DNA from 3 places in the Lysinibacillus sp. G4S2 genome. Region 2 is predicted to be linked to each of the others. Evidence: riboswitches for the same ligand, from Rfam matches in the RefSeq annotation. Region 2 holds a riboswitch; each other region holds the start of a gene.
The links. Region 2 has a riboswitch for thiamine pyrophosphate ahead of QUF91_RS05325 (hypothetical protein). Riboswitches for the same ligand answer to the same signal wherever they lie in the genome.
Positions count from the first base shown of each region.

Region 1 (5,645 bases), 3.1 Mb from region 2:
ACCTCATAAGAATCCTTAAAGTTTTGATAAGCAAAATGATTTGTTGGACCATGACCATGACCATGACCGAGAGATAAATCATGAGTTATGGCTAATTGAATAAACTTTTTTGCTTCCACAATCGCTTCTTTAATGGGAAGCCCACTTCCAAGAAAAGCAGTTAGTGCAGCGGAGAACGTACAGCCTGTACCATGTGTATTTTTTGTAGCAATACGAGTGGACTGCATGGAAAATGATTGACCATCTTGCAAAAATACATAGTCAATAGCATAATATTTATCGGCTAAATGACCGCCTTTAATAATGACACATTGAACGCCCATTTGTAAGAAGATGTAAGCCACGTCCTGAATATCTGCCAACGTTTTAATTTTTCTTCCAGAAAGTGTTTCAGCTTCAGGTATGTTCGGTGTTACGATTGTTGCTAAAGGAAGTAAATACCTACGTATTGCAACAATTGCTTCTTGCTGTAATAAGCTTTCGCCACCTTTTGCAATCATGACTGGATCGACAATTAGTGGAATATTTACTTCGGCTAAAATATGTGCGATTGATTGAATTATTTCGGAAGAAAATAGCATTCCTGTTTTAATAGCACTAATTGAAAAATCCTCGATTAGTGCTTTAAGTTGTTTTTCAACAAAGCTAACTTCAATTGGTAAGACATCCGATACACCAAGTGTGTTCTGGGCAGTTAAAGCTGTAATAACAGACGTTCCAAACACCTTTAATTCCTGAAATGTTTTTAAATCAGCTTGTATGCCCGCACCGCCACCACTATCTGAACCAGCAATTGTCGTTACAATATGCATCATTCTTCACCATCCTTGGAAAGACGATGTAGTTCATTCAATATTGTTATTTGAAAATCGCCAATGTAATGAGTCGCAGAAGCGGCTTGTTCTGCCACTTTTTTATAAAGCGATAAAGTATCGACCAATTGGTAATATGGTTCATTCCCTGCGGTGTAGGCGGCGCAACAAATAGCACTTAATAAGCAGCCAGTTCCAGTGACTTCTGTCATTTGAGAATTTCCACCTGTAACCCATTGATGCTGTTTGCCATCAGTAATAAAATCCTTTTCACCGGTCACAATAACAATACAATTGTAGAGTTGAGCTATTTGTTTTGCCTCAACTTCTAATGAAATTGAACCAGTACCACTATCTACGCCTTTTTGTTGCCAGTCTACATTGGCAATCGCTGCAAGCTCTCCGATATTACAACGAATTGCTGCAAATTTTATTTCCGCCAATAATTGCTGTACCGTCTGTTTACGGTAAGAAGTTGCACCTGCAGCAACAGGATCTAAAACAACGGGAATGCCCTGAGCATTTGCCTTTTTTCCTGCAAGTAGCATTGATTCTTTCATCTGTTCATTAAGGGTACCGATATTTAACAATAAGCCTGAAGCAATAGCGACCATTTCTTCAACTTCATGACTGTCATCAGCCATGACTGGCGAAGCGCCTATTGCTAATAAGCCATTTGCTTGGAAATTTGCCACAACATAATTGGTAATGCAATGAATCAGTGGATTTTGTTTACGGATATTTTGAATAATCAATTTAAGTCCTCCTCTAATGGATGGACGTAAGCATGCAAAAAAGGCCCTTTTTCGTGCAGAAAAAAACACGTAAAAAGAGCCTTTCATCAATGAATTAGATGTGAATTGCTCCCTACGTCAGTATTAACTAACAGGTTCAAAGGGTCAGGTTTTACCTTCTCAACTCTAAATGAGTCCCCCTGCAATCTTGCTTTTAGTTGACCAAAATGTACCATATTTTTCTTTAGTGTTCAATAGAGAGTTTTTTTGAACTAAGACGTGACTGATGCCATATAGCAGAGCATGATAGTTGTCATGACTTTTTAAAATTGAGTGCCTTTCATTGAAAATGATAAAAATTGAGTTTTATAATGAGCATAGCAAAAGGGGGCATTTGCCATGAAACGACAAGATTTAATCGCACCAGAGTGGTATAACATTTCAGAGGAAATCGAAAAATATGCACAGGATTCTACAAAAAATGCATTGATCGTTTATAACGAAAATGAGGAAATTCAATACATTACATATGCTAGTTTACTTGAAAAGGCGAATCAGGCAGCACATGTATTTACATCTTATGGTTTAACAAAAGATGATGTTATTTTAGTCATGGTACCAAGATCAGTTGAAGCGTATATCGTTTATCTTGCGGCCTTAAAGGCGGGGCTAACGATTATACCAAGCTCAGAGATGTTGAGAACTAAAGATATTGAATATCGAATCAATCATGCTAATGCAAAAGGCGTTGTTGCATTTGAGCCTTATGTTGAACAATTTGATGCTGTTCAAAATTCACAAGGCATACAGAAATTTGTCATTGGCCATGCACATGAATCATGGCAGCCGTTGCTTGAAAAAATGCAAAGCCAACCAACAACCTACATAAGTTCTACACCTACTAGAAGTACTGACATTGCATTTTTAGCCTATACGAGTGGTACAACAGGCAATCCAAAAGCAGCCGTACATACACATAGCTGGGGTTATGCACATTTACGAACAACTGCACCGAATTGGTTAGGTGTTCAAGAAGGTGACATAGTTTGGGCTACAGCAGCTCCAGGCTGGCAAAAATGGATTTGGAGTCCGTTTCTCGCTACATTAGGAAGTGGTGCAACAGCATTTGTCTACAAAGGTCACTTTGATGCGACAACATACCTCACGCTGCTTGAAAAATTCCATATTAATATTCTGTGCTGTACACCAACCGAATATCGATTTATGGCAGCACTTGAAAATTTACAAGATTTCAATTTAAGTGCAATTCGTCAAGCCGTGTCAGCAGGCGAGCCTTTAAATAGTGAAGTGATAAAAGTATTTTCGGAGGTCTTGAATTTACAAGTGCGAGATGGTTATGGACAAACAGAAAATACGTTACTTGTTGGTACAATGGTAGGAATGAAGGCTAGAATTGGCTCAATGGGTAAACCTACTCCGGGAAATACTGTTGAAATTATCGATGATTTTGGAAATCCAGTTGCAATTGGAGAAGTTGGAGATATTGCTGTACACCGTGAAACACCCGCGTTATTTAAAAAATATTTAAATGATCTAGAACGTACAAATTTACAATTTAGAGGCAATTGGTATATTACCGGAGATCGTGCATATAAAGATGAAGATGGTTATTTTTGGTTTGAAGGACGCGGAGATGATATCATTATTTCGTCTGGCTATACGATAGGACCATTTGAAGTAGAAGATGCATTATTGAAGCATTCAGCAGTTAAAGAAACTGCAGTTGTTGCGAGTCCAGATGAGGTTCGTGGAAATATTGTGAAGGCATATATCGTGCTCCATGATGGAGAAATTGGTAATGAAGCACTGATAAAAAAACTACAAAACCATGTGAAGACTTTAACAGCGCCATATAAATATCCTCGCGCGATTGAATTTGTAACGGAGCTACCAAAGACTTCATCAGGCAAAATTCGTCGTGTCGAATTACGTGAGCAAGAAAAAAATCAATAGAGCAGACATTAATCATTTCCTAGGAAATAATGTCGATAAAATCAAAGTTCGCGCTTTTTCTATGAACTTTGATTTTTTTCGTGATATTAGGTAATGTAATATAGGTTAAAACATTTGCATATTGTTGCAAAAAAGTGAAACAAATTAGAATGTCAATCGTATAACGTGAAGAGGAGGCGGAAAGACATGAATGTTAAAAGGTGGGTTGCTTTAATAATTGCAGGTGTCCTATTAGTATTTTCATTGGGGATGAACACCCTATTTGCAATTTTTAAATCAGATTTCTTTAGCAATTTTGATAGCTTAGTAGCTGGAAACAATTTGGAGATAACAGAAGCGGTTAAAGAAGACGGCAATATGGATAAACGTATTGCATACTTAAAGGTTGATGGTACGATTCAAGATATTGGTTCAGGCACAGTATGGCAACCAGTTGCGTATGATCATCAATTTTTCTTAAATCAATTAGATATTATTTTAAATGATAAGTCTGTACAAGGTATTGTCCTAAGTGTTAATTCACCAGGTGGTGGTGTAAAGGAATCAGCAGAAATATATAAAAAGCTCGTGAAAATTAAAGAAGAGCGACAAATTCCAATCTATGTTTCTATGGATTCGATGGCTGCTTCAGGTGGTTATTATATTTCAGCACCAGCAGATAAAATATTTGCACAACGTGATACAATTACAGGTTCGATTGGTGTCATTATGCAATCCATAAATTATCAAAAACTAGCTGAAAAAGTTGGTTTTAAATATGAAACATTTAAATCTGGTGCACATAAGGATATGCTTAGTCCAATGCGTGAAGTGACGCCGGAAGAGCGTGCAATGATGCAAGATATGATTAATGAAACGTATGAGGAATTCGTTGATATTGTTGAAGAAGGACGTAGTATGTCTGAAGCTGAAGTGAAAAAAGTTGCCGATGGTCGAATTCTTAGCGGTACGAAGGCTCTTGAAGCAGGCTTAATTGATGAAATTGGTGATGAGGAAGCAGCAGTTGCGGCACTACGTGAAGACTTTGGCTTAGAGGACGCAGAATTATTTGAGTATTCATATGATGTGGGTGGCTTGCAATCGTATGTTGGTATGAAGATTGGATCCATGTTCGGTCCATCAGCAGAGGAAAAAATGCTGATGAAAATTATGACGGAATATAAAGCACCAAAAATGATGTACTTATATGGCGAATACTAAGGAGGGAGTACAATGACAAACAATGAAATTGTTATGCAAGGTTCACCCTCTACGGGAGATGCCCTCCCAATTGATAAGCCAATTGCGAATAAAAATTATGCGCTAAAAACTGCAGGCTTTTGGGTACGTTTTTGGGCATTTTTATTGGATGGATTGATGATTACAGCAGTAATCGGAATTCTCGTTAACCCAATTTTTTATTTAATGGATTGGTCATTATCTGAAACAGTGTGGTATGCACCGATTTCGATTATATCTGCTATTGTTTATTACAGTTATTTTGTATTAATGACGAAATTTTTTGGGCAAACATTAGGGAAAATGATATTTGGGTTACGTGTTATTTCATTAAAACATGATAAGCTAACTTGGTCAGATGTGTTATTCCGTGATTGGATAGGACGTATCATAAACAACGTTTTTATGCCACTGTATATTCTTGTAGTCATTTTACCAAACAATCAAGGTCTACATGATTTTTTTGCAGATACAGCAGTTGTTCATGAAAAAGTTTATATTGAAAAAGACATCGTGCAACCATCTGTGCCAATCAAAGAGGAAATACCTGAATCTGTATCTCTAGAGAAGAAAACTGAACCTGAAAAGCTAGAGGAAAAAGACGAAGAATAATAGCTAGGGCTGTCTCGTTAAAAGTGAGACAGCTCTTTATTTTTGTAGTTCATAATGTGGAGGGATTTCCGTTCCAACTAGGCACTTTCAGTTGGAAAATGGTGCAACTTTGAGCAAATACGGCTGGACAGGTGTGAAAAGATTTTTTCAAAACAATTTTTGATAAGCTGTCTCAGTTGCAATTAATTCCCTTCATTTAGTAATATTATGTACATATGAAGATTAGGAGGCGTTTATATGGCACAAGTAACATTTAAAAATGGTCCAGTAACACTTGTAGGTAATGAAGTAAAGG
Region 1 covers NZ_JAUCFJ010000002.1:4,129,204-4,134,848, reverse strand. The annotation lists gene thiD (bifunctional hydroxymethylpyrimidine kinase/phosphomethylpyrimidine kinase) at 1-812, opposite strand, end outside; gene thiM (hydroxyethylthiazole kinase) at 812-1,567, opposite strand; TPP riboswitch at 1,660-1,758, opposite strand; gene mbcS (acyl-CoA synthetase MbcS) at 1,946-3,520, shown strand; gene sppA (signal peptide peptidase SppA) at 3,707-4,720, shown strand; gene QUF91_RS20965 (RDD family protein) at 4,733-5,350, shown strand; gene tpx (thiol peroxidase) at 5,588-5,645, shown strand, end outside.
Region 1: another riboswitch for thiamine pyrophosphate. It lies ahead of thiM (hydroxyethylthiazole kinase); the one in region 2 lies ahead of QUF91_RS05325 (hypothetical protein).

Region 2 (5,645 bases):
AGCAGCTATTTTATCGTTCTTTTTATTACCTGCTACAAAACCAAATAAAGCGCAAAAAGCAAAGAAGCAAGACAACCTTGCGAAGCAAATGGTACGTTCAGTACATATGCCTTACTTTGTAATGCTCATTATTATGATGGTATTCTCATTTGGGATTGCTAACTTCCAAACAACATTATCATTATTTGTTACAGACAAATTTAATTACACACCTACAGATATCGCTATTATCTTAGTTGTTGGTGGAGCATTTGGTGTTGTTGTCCAAATGTTTGTGATTACGCCACTCTTTAAGCGCTTCGGCGAAATGAAAGTAGTGTTAGTTAATTTATTTATTGCATCCGTATCGATTTTCTTAATATTATTTGTGTCTGGCTTTGCACTTATTTTAGTTGTAGCGACAATCTTCTCTACTGCTACGACATTGATTCGCCCAGCTGTCAACACATTGATTTCGAAGCTTGCTGAGAATGAGCAAGGCTTTGCAGCTGGTCTGAACAATGCATATATGAGTCTTGGTAATATGATTGGTCCAGCTTTAGCAGGTATATTATTTGATTGGAATATGAACAGCCCTTATATTTTCGGGTCTATTATTTTAATGGCTTGCTTCTTCCTTGCCCTTATTTGGACAATGAAAAAAGCACCACACCTTTTGCATCCTGATACAGAATAGGTTGAAAATTCATTGACTATTTTTGGTAGTATGACCCCAACCATTAAATAACTCGTTGAACAATATATATGGGAAAATTATATTCGCTTGCCGTATGAGAAAGGTTTTTTAAGAATTCACCAACTTTATCAAATGTCATCTACCGGAACATTCTATCGTGTAGAGTGTGGATATGATAGTCTTGCAACAAATACGTATGATAACATCTTTCGGTCATTGGGATTTATATACACAAGAAATAGCAAAAGTTGCAGGCTGAGGGTCATGATGTACAACTATAGATAACGCAAAACACCCGGTATTTAGGCCTCGCGCTAAATACCGGGTGTTCGTGCTTTATTCAAAAAGGAGCAGATGATATTTTCATTTCCGACTCTATTCTTTATGTAGCATTTGAACGGTCTCCTTTGCGTCACTGACAATGTCCGTTATGATGCCATCCACACCTAACGTATAGAAGTGTTCAACGCTGTTCACATCATTCACAGTCCAAACATAAATCGGCTTACCGATCATTTTCGCTGAACTAATCAATCGAGGACTGGCAAAAGACTCTTCGACGACGAAGAAATCTGCTTCGAACTGATTGAGCGAAGTGAATGTAGCGAATATGACATACCCGACTGTTAAATCCGGTGCAGCCTTCTTTACTTCCTTTACGAGCTCATAATCTAAGCTCTGGAAAATGACCTGTTGTTCTGCCTTATGTCTACGAATCGTATCGACTAAGACAGGGACAAAGTCCTTCTCATGTCCATGTGTTTTGAGCTCCACATTAAGTTTGATTTTACCTTTCGTACGCTCCAACACCTCATCAAGAGATGGCACATTATCTTGGAACTTGCCTACTTGCAGCGATATTTGTTGAAGCTGGGCGAGGGAAAGATCAAAAACATTCACATCTCTGCCGGACAGTCGTTTCAAATTCTCATCATGGATGACCGCAAGCTTGCCATCTTTCGTCTGTAGAATATCGAGCTCGATATAATCGGCACCTGTCCGAATAGCGCCTTCGAAGGCACCCATTGTATTCTCTATGCCTGAAGTAATGTCGCCCCGATGAGCCATAATGATAAACTCCTCATTGGCTTCCCCCCAATCAGTCAACAGGGTAGTTGCTCCCCAGCCTATAACAATAAGAATGAGCATTCCGAACGCAGTCAGCGCTGCACGATAACGTCGCATGAGCGAACGCTGCATATCGCGTCCTTTCCAGACAGAAGCATCGACTCCATCGGTATCAATATTCACACGGTCATGGCCTTGATAGCGTACATATAGCAGGGTGATAATAGTAATGAACATTGGAGTCATAATCGGTGTTGCGATATACAAACCAAAGCTCAGCGTGATGCCAATGGTAATCATTAATCTGGAATCGCCATCTCCACTAGGAAGGAGAAACACGATTAAGCTGATTAGACAGATAAGTAGAATGAACAGCAACAGGAAGATTAATGCCCATTCAAACACAGCTCTAACTAATGACCACTTACTACGCCAGAACAATTGCTTGCTCTCGCGAACGGCGTTCCAGAATTGATACTTGCCTTCCAATACCATAATCGGCAGAGCATAGATACAGATTAAGTTCAATGCCAGGATAAGCAGTCCAACGATAACAAGAACGATCGTTCCGAAGGTTGTCTTCATCAGCTCGCCCGTAATAAAGTTCGGAACCGTCATATTCGGCAATAGTGTTCCGCTGATGTTGACATCAAGTAGCGGGAACAGGAGCAATAAATAGAGAGCAAGTCCGAAAACCCCGACGCGCCATAAACCTGGTAAGCTAGAGATTGCCTTGAACAATACGGGGCGGATTCGTGCGCGCTTCTCTTGAATCCCATAATAGGCAATATAGAAGAGCACAGTAAACTCTGTGTATATGAGCATTATGGCAATTGGCACCATTACCAGTACACTAAGTAGGCCATATTTGCTGAACAAGAAGCGCAGAAGGTCATGATTCGCGGCCGCTTCGAAGCCCCCAACAGCCAGTAATTTGTTAAAAATTATGGATAATAACGGGATAAATACACTTATCGTTAGCAGTTTGTATACCAATTCAAATAAAAGAAAAGGACGGTACGCATACTTCCACACCCTTAAAATATCCCTCGTCATCTGAAAAGGCATGAATTTTAAACGATTCGTATTGGTTTGTTTAGTATTCATGGTTTTGGTTTTCCTTTAGTTAGTATCGCGGTGCATATCTCATTATATATCTACACATTTCCTCCAACAATACTGTATAGTGATAATGCACACGAAACGGAAAGACTTAATACATAAAAAGGCGACAGATTATTCATCATATGATAAAACCCCTACAAATCTCTTCATAAGTTGGTCGTCGTACTCTGTAAGCTCCGTACATACTGAACTTTTGATTGCGCTTCAACTCAGTTCTTCACTTGAAAGATGTCTCTCTATTTTTTGAGCGTGACACTTTTAGACCATCCATTGAGTATGTAGGAGTTCTAGCTCCGTTCTTTCAAGTGTGCTAAAATGTTAAGTAACTATGATTAATTTCCCCTGTTAAAACTCCTTGTATATCAAGGAAAACAGGCTGTCTTTACTACATTATTATTAGAAAATTAAAGAGTTAAACCCATTATTACCACTAGGGGAGTCTTTAAAAGGCTGAGACGTATATTGTCATATACGGACCCTTTGAACCTGATCTAGTTCACACTAGCGGAGGGAAGTGGCGACACTTGCTTTTTACTATGTAAATGCAAGGCCGCTTCCTATGTTTTTTAGGAAGCGGCCTTTTTAGGTTTTATATTGTTGTCGGCTTTTTTACGCTGTAGCGGTGGAATTTTTTTGTTTACCGGCGCTTTTCACAGTTTTAGTGGCGGAATTCTCTGATTTACCGGCGCTTCTCACGCTTTTAGCGGCGGAATTCTCTGATTTACCGGCGCTTCTCACAGTTTTAGCGGCGGAATTCTCTGATTTACCGGCGCTTTTCTCTGCTTTACCGGCGGAATTCACTAGTTTACCGGCGCTTTTCTCGCTTTTAGCGGCGGAACTCCCTGATTTACCGGCGCTTTTCTCACTTTTAGCGGCGAAACTTCCTGGTTTACCGGCGCTTCTCACGCTTTTAGCGGCGGAATTCTCTGATTTACCGGCGCTTTCCACAGTTTTAGCGGCGGATCTCACTAGTTTACCGGCGGAACACCAAATTTACCGTTATTAACGATTAAATTCATATTTTAAAGGAGTGGAAATTATGTCAATTCGAAAACTAACAATCATGGCCTTATTAGTAGCAATTGCTGTAGCAGGTTCTACCTTCGTTTCAATACCAACGGGAATTGCACGTGCCTACCCTGTACAGCATGCCATTAATGTTATTGGCGCTATTATTCTTGGCCCAGTGCCTACTGTTATGGTCGCATTTGTCACAGCTATTATTCGTATTTTAACAGGCACAGGCTCATTATTAGCTATACCCGGCAGTGTCATTGGTGCTTTATGTGCAGCTCTAGCCTATAAATATAGCGGCAAGCAGTGGCTAGCAGGTGTCGGTGAAATATTCGGGACAGGTATTATTGCCTCACTCATTGCAGTACCTTACGCACACTTATTAATGGGGACATCCGTTGCTGCTTTATTTTTCATGCCAGCCTTTTTAACTTCAAGTACTATTGGTGCTGTCTTAGGCATTGTCATTGCTAGCAATTTGCGTAAAACAGTATTTGTAACTAACCTTAACACTCTGCTTAAATAATGATTGGTTGCAATATAAAAACGTTACTTCTTAATGGCAATTCATTAAGAAAGTAACGTTTTTTATCCAACTAAATTCATCCATACTTCAACGGTAATCCCATTTCATGAGCAATTAGTAAAAAGTCTTTTTTGCTTATTTCAAAATGACCAAATCTGAATTTATAACCATATTTCGATTTATCTTCTACAAATTCTAAATAATCTAAGATCCTTTTTATCGGTACAGCCTTTGCCTCTTTATAAAAGTCTATATCTCTTCTAAAAGGAATAAAATTTTCTGCCATTTGGAACTCGTATATTCGCTCGTCTTTTATTCTTCCAATTGCGGTAAATGCTCTTACAGGCTCGTTACCATCTAGACTTTTTTTAGGAGAATAATAAATGATCCAATCTCCTTTTTGCATTCGTTTCAAAGGTCTTTCTTTACCGTGGCATAACTGGCCGAATCCTCCCTCAACCCCTTTTTGCACATGATTGAGAGATACCACGCCAATCCAATATTTAGGGTCTCTTTCAATCGTAGGATATTGAGACATAGCTTTCATCTCCTTTTATTTTGGCATCATCGTTAATGATTTTATTTTTCCTGTGCACGATTTTCATATACTTTTGTCAATATGCCTTTCAATTGCTCTTTTTCTTCTAATGAAAGTACATTTAAAACTTCATTCTCAGAAATCGCAAGGGTCTTCAACAATTCTTCTGCCAAATTTTCACCCTGTTCCGTAAGGCATATTAAATTTTCTCTTCTATTTTCTTGATTTTTCTCCCTGTAAACATATTTTCTTTCTTCTAGACTATCGATAAAAAAGCGGACACTATTTTTATCCAACTTTAAAATCTGCCCTATTTGAATTTGGCTAAGCTTTTTTTCTTTTACAGACATCATGATCCCGACTTCTCTGGATTTCATTTGAAATTTTTCGCTAATATATTTCTCGAGATTTTCTTCTAAAGCCTCTGCTAGTTTAAAACTTAGAAAACCAAAAGAATTCATTATATTGGTCATGTTTGATCCCCCAAATATATAATACTTTAAAATGATAGTAATATTTCATTACTATCATCTATTATTACATTTGTGTATATTATTTACAAGGTAAATTTTGATTACCACAAAAAATCTCTAATTTCACGAAAGTAGCAATCTAAAATTAGCCCATCATAATAGCGTGGGGTGGATCGCCGTTTCGCATACGCTTCATTGGTCAGATGGTCAAATCACATATACCCC
Region 2 covers NZ_JAUCFJ010000002.1:1,051,016-1,056,660, reverse strand. The annotation lists gene QUF91_RS05335 (MFS transporter) at 1-676, shown strand, start outside; gene QUF91_RS05330 (glycerophosphodiester phosphodiesterase) at 1,052-2,851, opposite strand; TPP riboswitch at 3,292-3,399, shown strand; gene QUF91_RS05325 (hypothetical protein) at 3,492-3,875, shown strand; gene thiW (energy coupling factor transporter S component ThiW) at 3,909-4,409, shown strand; gene QUF91_RS05315 (EVE domain-containing protein) at 4,486-4,947, opposite strand; gene QUF91_RS05310 (MarR family winged helix-turn-helix transcriptional regulator) at 4,989-5,420, opposite strand.

Region 3 (5,645 bases), 1.8 Mb from region 2:
GCATTAGATGAGGTGCTAGACGGGGTTCTAATGCGTTTAGATAACCCAAATACCTCGGTTGATGAATTAATGACGGTGATTAAAGGACCTGATTTCCCAACTGGTGGTATTATTCAAGGTGTCGATGGCATTAAAAAGGCATATGAAACTGGCCGCGGTAAAATAATTGTGCGCGCTCAAGCAGTCGTGGAGCCAATTAAAGGTGGCAAAGAGCAAATCGTTATTACGGAATTACCGTATGATGTCAATAAAGCAAATCTTGTGAAGAAAATCGATGAGCAGCGCGTGGATAAACGACTTGAAGGAATTGCAGAAATTCGCGATGAATCAGATCGTACAGGCCTACGCGTTGTCATTGAGCTGAAAAAAGATGTTCCAGGACAAGGGATTTTACAATACTTGTTCAAAACAACTGATTTACAAGTAGCCTATAATTTTAATATGATCGCAATTCATAATCGTCGACCGACAATGATGACATTGCCATTGTTACTGGATTCTTATATTGCCCATCAAAAGGAAGTTGTGACGAACCGCTCTATTTATGATTTGCAAAAGGCTAAAGATCGTTCGCATATCGTTGAAGGTTTGATTAAGGCACTGTCCATTTTAGATGAAGTCATTGCAACAATTCGTTCCTCAAATGATAAACGAGATGCGAAAACGAATTTACAGGTGAAGTTCGACTTTACAGAAGTGCAATCAGAGGCAATCGTGAGCTTGCAATTATACCGTTTAACAAATACAGATATAACGGAGCTTCGCAATGAACAGGATGAATTAAATAAACTTATTGCCAAGCTTGAAGGTATTCTTAATAGTGAAGCTAAGCTTATACGCGTTATTAAACAAGAATTACTTGATATTAAAAAGCGTTTTGCAGAACCACGTCGTTCAAAAATTGAACAAGAAATTGAAGAAATTAAAATTACTTTAGATGTTCTTGTCCCAAGTGAAGAGGTCGTAGTGACTGTCACAAAGGATGGCTATATTAAGCGTACATCTACACGTTCACATGCCGCCTCGAACGGTCAGGATTTTGCGATGAAGGATTCCGATTATTTATTGTATGAAGCAAATTTAAATACACAGCATCATCTACTGCTGTTCACAAATCGAGGTAATTACATTTATCAGCCTGTCCATGAGCTACCAGATATACGTTGGAAGGATCTTGGTCAGCATATTTCAAGTATTGTGCCGACTGGAGAAGATGAATCCATTATTGCTGTATACGGATTTGAGACATTTGAACAGGCCAATACGTATGTCTTAACGGCAACGAAAGATGGACAAATTAAACGTTCACCTTTAGCAGATTATGCGGTAACTCGTTATTCAAAGCCAATTAAAACGATGAATGTTAAAACAGGCGATGAAATGATTTTTGTAGATTTCGTGTCAGACGAGGTGGAATTATTATTAACGACTGATACAGCCTATTCAATCCGCTTCCCAATTGAGGAATTACCAGTAACAGGCGTAAAAACAGGTGGCGTCAAAGGGATTACACTGAAAGAGGGAGAAGCGTTAGTCGGTGTCAATGTATTACAGCCAAATGACACTGAATACGTTGTGATTGTGACACAACGTGGTGCTGTGAAGAAAATGAATGTAGCTGAGGTAGAAATGACAAGTCGTGCTAAACGCGGCTTAAAAGTGTTAACAGAGTTAAAAGCGAACCCACATCGTATCGTGGCTGTAGTGAAGGCTACTGATGAGGAACAGCTAATCATCGAAACCGAAAAAGGTGGGCAAGAAATCCTCGATGTACAAGCATTGACTCGAGCAGACCGCCATTCAAACGGCTCCTTTAAAGTAGATATCGCGACAGACGGTGCCATTTCACACGTATTAACATCCAAAAAAGAAGAAAAATAAAAGTAATTTTCTAGCCCATGCTCTTTTTGAGAGCTGGGTTTTTTTATGTAAATTGAAACCAACAAGCTTTGTGCTTTGTCTAACTTATACAATCGAATGAAGGGAGGATATACGTTGGAAAAACAACAAAGAGATGCACAGCTACGTGAAGCTATGGATTTATACGGTAATTACTTACTACGACTAGCTTATACATATGTAAAAAGTAAAGAGAAAGCAGAGGATATTGTGCAAGAAGTGTTTATTCGATATTACATTCAAATGGAGCAATTTGAAGGGCGTTCTAGTGTAAAAACATACTTATATCGTATGGTCGTGAACGAATGTCATAATTACTTTAAAAGTTGGGCGTATAGAAAAACTGAATTGACAAGTTTTTTTAAAAAGCGTGATACCTCAATTTCAGCGGAATCAGAAATTTTAAAGAAAGAAGAGATAGATGTTATTGCTGACACTATTACTACATTAGAAACAAAATATCGAGAAGTACTTTGGCTTTATTATTATGATGAACTTTCGGTGAACGACATTGCATTAGTTTTACAATGTTCCGTTAACACAGTGAAGACAAGGCTAGCAAGGGGGAGAAAACGGGTAGGCATTCAATTGGAAAAGGAGGGGTTTTATAATGGAAACGAATTTACATGAACGATTGAAGGATATAATACCCGACAATATAGAATTAACCACCCAGAAAAAAGAAGGAATCTTATCGGCGGCGCATGATAGATTTGTCCAGCAGCAACAGCCTGTAAAAAAACATGGGTGGAAGCCTGTAGTAGTTGGAGTTTCAGCCTTGGCTCTTACAATCTTGCTAAGTTATCCATTTATAGAAGACGGTATAGAACAATTGATTGTTTCGCAAGTAACTGATCGAACTTATGAAGAAATTAGTATACCAGGTCGTTCTACTGAAACGTTATTCACAGCTATATTTGATGATGCAACAAACTCTTTCTTTTACTACGAAGGAGGTAACATTTATTCTTATGCAATCGATACACAAATTGAAAAAGTTGAGATGAAGGGTGAATCGCCTATTTCAAAGATTCTCGTGAATGAAAACTGGCTTGTTTGGATGGGTGATGGTAAAGAGGAGGATGTTTTCGTTAAAAATAGGGAGACGTTAGAGGTCAAAGAATTTTCTACTAGTTCTTTTATAGATTTAGATGATGATATACTATTGACAGATAAAAATGATACAAAAAAAGGTCAAACTATTTATAGCTTGACGAATTTACGTACAAACGAGGTAAAACAATATAAACAATTCTTTGATAATAGTTCAGTAAGTCAGCCGATTTACCAGGATAATCAGTTGCTTATACCAGAAGTCGTTAAAAAAGATGGTGAAGAAGTGGTGCGCTTTACGCTCTATGATGTTGGAACAGAAAAAGAGAAGCAATACGAATTACCTTTTAAAGGAACGTTGGACATTGCACTTACCGACCAAAAAATTTATGCTTCCTTTAAAAATGGAAAAAGCTTAGAGACAGGTTATGTTGATTTAGTAGATGGATCTTACCATAAGATTGATGGTAAAAAGGCTTTTTCTTTAGCTGTCTACAAGAATAAACTTGCTCTAAATGAGTTTGTACCAAATGAGGATAAATCTCGATTTAAGTTATACAAAGTAGAAGATGGCTCTTTATCATCGCTTCCCGACTTTAAAGATGTTCAACTAGTTCTCTTTAATCCACGTTTTACAAAAGAAGGGACATTGCAGTTATTTGGGGTAAATGAAAAATATATTTTAGAAGATGGAACTCTTGAAGAGAGAGATGGGGCTGTTAAATTATATTTACAGCGCTTTTAGTAAAGAGACCCTTGTCATTTACAGATAGATATGGGTATAATAATCACGAAAAGTTCATATGGAAAGAATGTAGGGGGACTGGTAGTTGCCAGCTGAGATTGTGTCCGATAGACGCTGACCCTTTGAACCTGATTTGGCTCGTACCAGCGTAGGGAACATCTATTCAAAAAAAAGAAAGTTTTTGATACTGATTGTAAAACGTCTGGGAGGAATCCTGGGCGTTTTTTTATGTTTTTGTTGTATGTGCAAGCCTTGGGTACATACTAATTGTGAATACGCTTTCTTCTGGTGGAAACATTCATTCATGAACACTTTCACATTACTTACTGGGAGGATTAAACATGAAAAAATGGTTATTGATTCTGATGGCTACACTTTTAACATTAGTGGGTTGTAGCAAAAAAGAGGAGACAAAGGATAAAAACGATGCGAATGCATTAAAAAAGGTATCGGTCGTGCTAGATTGGACACCGAATACAAATCATACAGGTTTATATGTAGCGGAAAAACTTGGCTACTTTAAAGAACAGGGCTTAGATGTTGAAATTTTATTACCTGGCGAAACGGGTGCAGATCAACTAGTGGCGTCTGGTAAGGCTCAGTTTGGCGTAAGCTACCAAGAAGGGATTACACAGGCACGTGTGCAGGATGTACCTTTAGTATCGATTGCAGCGATTATTCAACATAATACTTCTGGCTTTGCATCCACTGCATCTAAAGGGATTACGTCACCGAAGGATTTTGAAGGTAAAACATATGGTGGCTGGGGTGCACCACTTGAAAAGGCTGTCCTACAATCACTTATGCAAACAGAAAATGCGGATATTAATAAGTTAGATATTGTCAATGCAGGTGATTTGGATTTCTTCACAATGATGAAAAAAGATATTGATTTTGCCTGGATTTATTATGCATGGACAGGGATTGAAGCAGAACTTCGTGGTGAAAAATTGAACATGCTTTATTTAACAGATTATAGTGATCAGTTAGATTATTACACACCTGTACTTGCTACAAATGAAAAAATGATTAAGGATGATCCGGATACAGTCAAAGCATTTGTCGCTGCTGCAGCAAAGGGCTATGAATATGCGATAAGTCATCCGAGTGAGGCGGCTGATATTTTATTAGAAGCGGTACCTGACTTAGATAAAGACCTCGTGCATAAAAGTCAGGAATGGCTAGCAGATAAGTATCAAGACGATGCGGCGCACTGGGGCGAGCAAAAGCTAACTGTCTGGGAGAACTACGCAAAATGGATGGCCGACAACAAAGTTTTAGAGGGCGAATTTAACGCAGAACAAGCATTTACAAATGACTTTTTACCGAAAAAGGAGACAAAATAACATGGCAAACTCATTAATTAGTGTACAAATTATCCCGAAAACTGAAAAATATGAAGATGTTATTCCATTTGTCGATGCAGCGATTGCCGTTATAGACGCATCAGGGGTGAAATATGAAGTTCATCCATTAGAAACGACAATGGAGGGTGAGCTATCGACTTTATTACAAATCATCGAAAAAATGAATGATAAGATGATAGAACTTGGTGCTATTAATGTCATTACTCAAGTGAAAATTTTATATCAGCCATCAGGTATTACAATGGGTACGTTAACGGAGAAATATCAGTGATGAAGTCGGTAATCAAACAAGGAAGGACGATAATTTTTATCGCCTTCCTCTTATTCATATGGGAACTAATTGTCCGTTTGGCAGATGTTCCACATTGGCTATTGCCTGCACCAAGTGCCATTTTGAAAGAAGGCTTTCAATCGTATGAAACGTTCTTGCCGCATGCGTTTGCAACTGTTCAATTAGCACTTCTAGGTCTTGCTATCGGGATATTGTGCGGGCTAACGGTTGCCGTGTTATTACATCGTTTTACGTTTATTCGGGAGCTATTTTATCCTATTCTCATTATGTCACAGAATGTTCCTGTGCT
Region 3 covers NZ_JAUCFJ010000002.1:2,807,230-2,812,874, reverse strand. The annotation lists gene parC (DNA topoisomerase IV subunit A) at 1-1,881, shown strand, start outside; gene QUF91_RS14470 (sigma-70 family RNA polymerase sigma factor) at 1,996-2,529, shown strand; gene QUF91_RS14465 (hypothetical protein) at 2,510-3,697, shown strand; TPP riboswitch at 3,759-3,869, shown strand; gene QUF91_RS14460 (ABC transporter substrate-binding protein) at 4,039-5,043, shown strand; gene QUF91_RS14455 (thiamine-binding protein) at 5,045-5,335, shown strand; gene QUF91_RS14450 (ABC transporter permease) at 5,335-5,645, shown strand, end outside.
Region 3: another riboswitch for thiamine pyrophosphate. It lies ahead of QUF91_RS14460 (ABC transporter substrate-binding protein); the one in region 2 lies ahead of QUF91_RS05325 (hypothetical protein).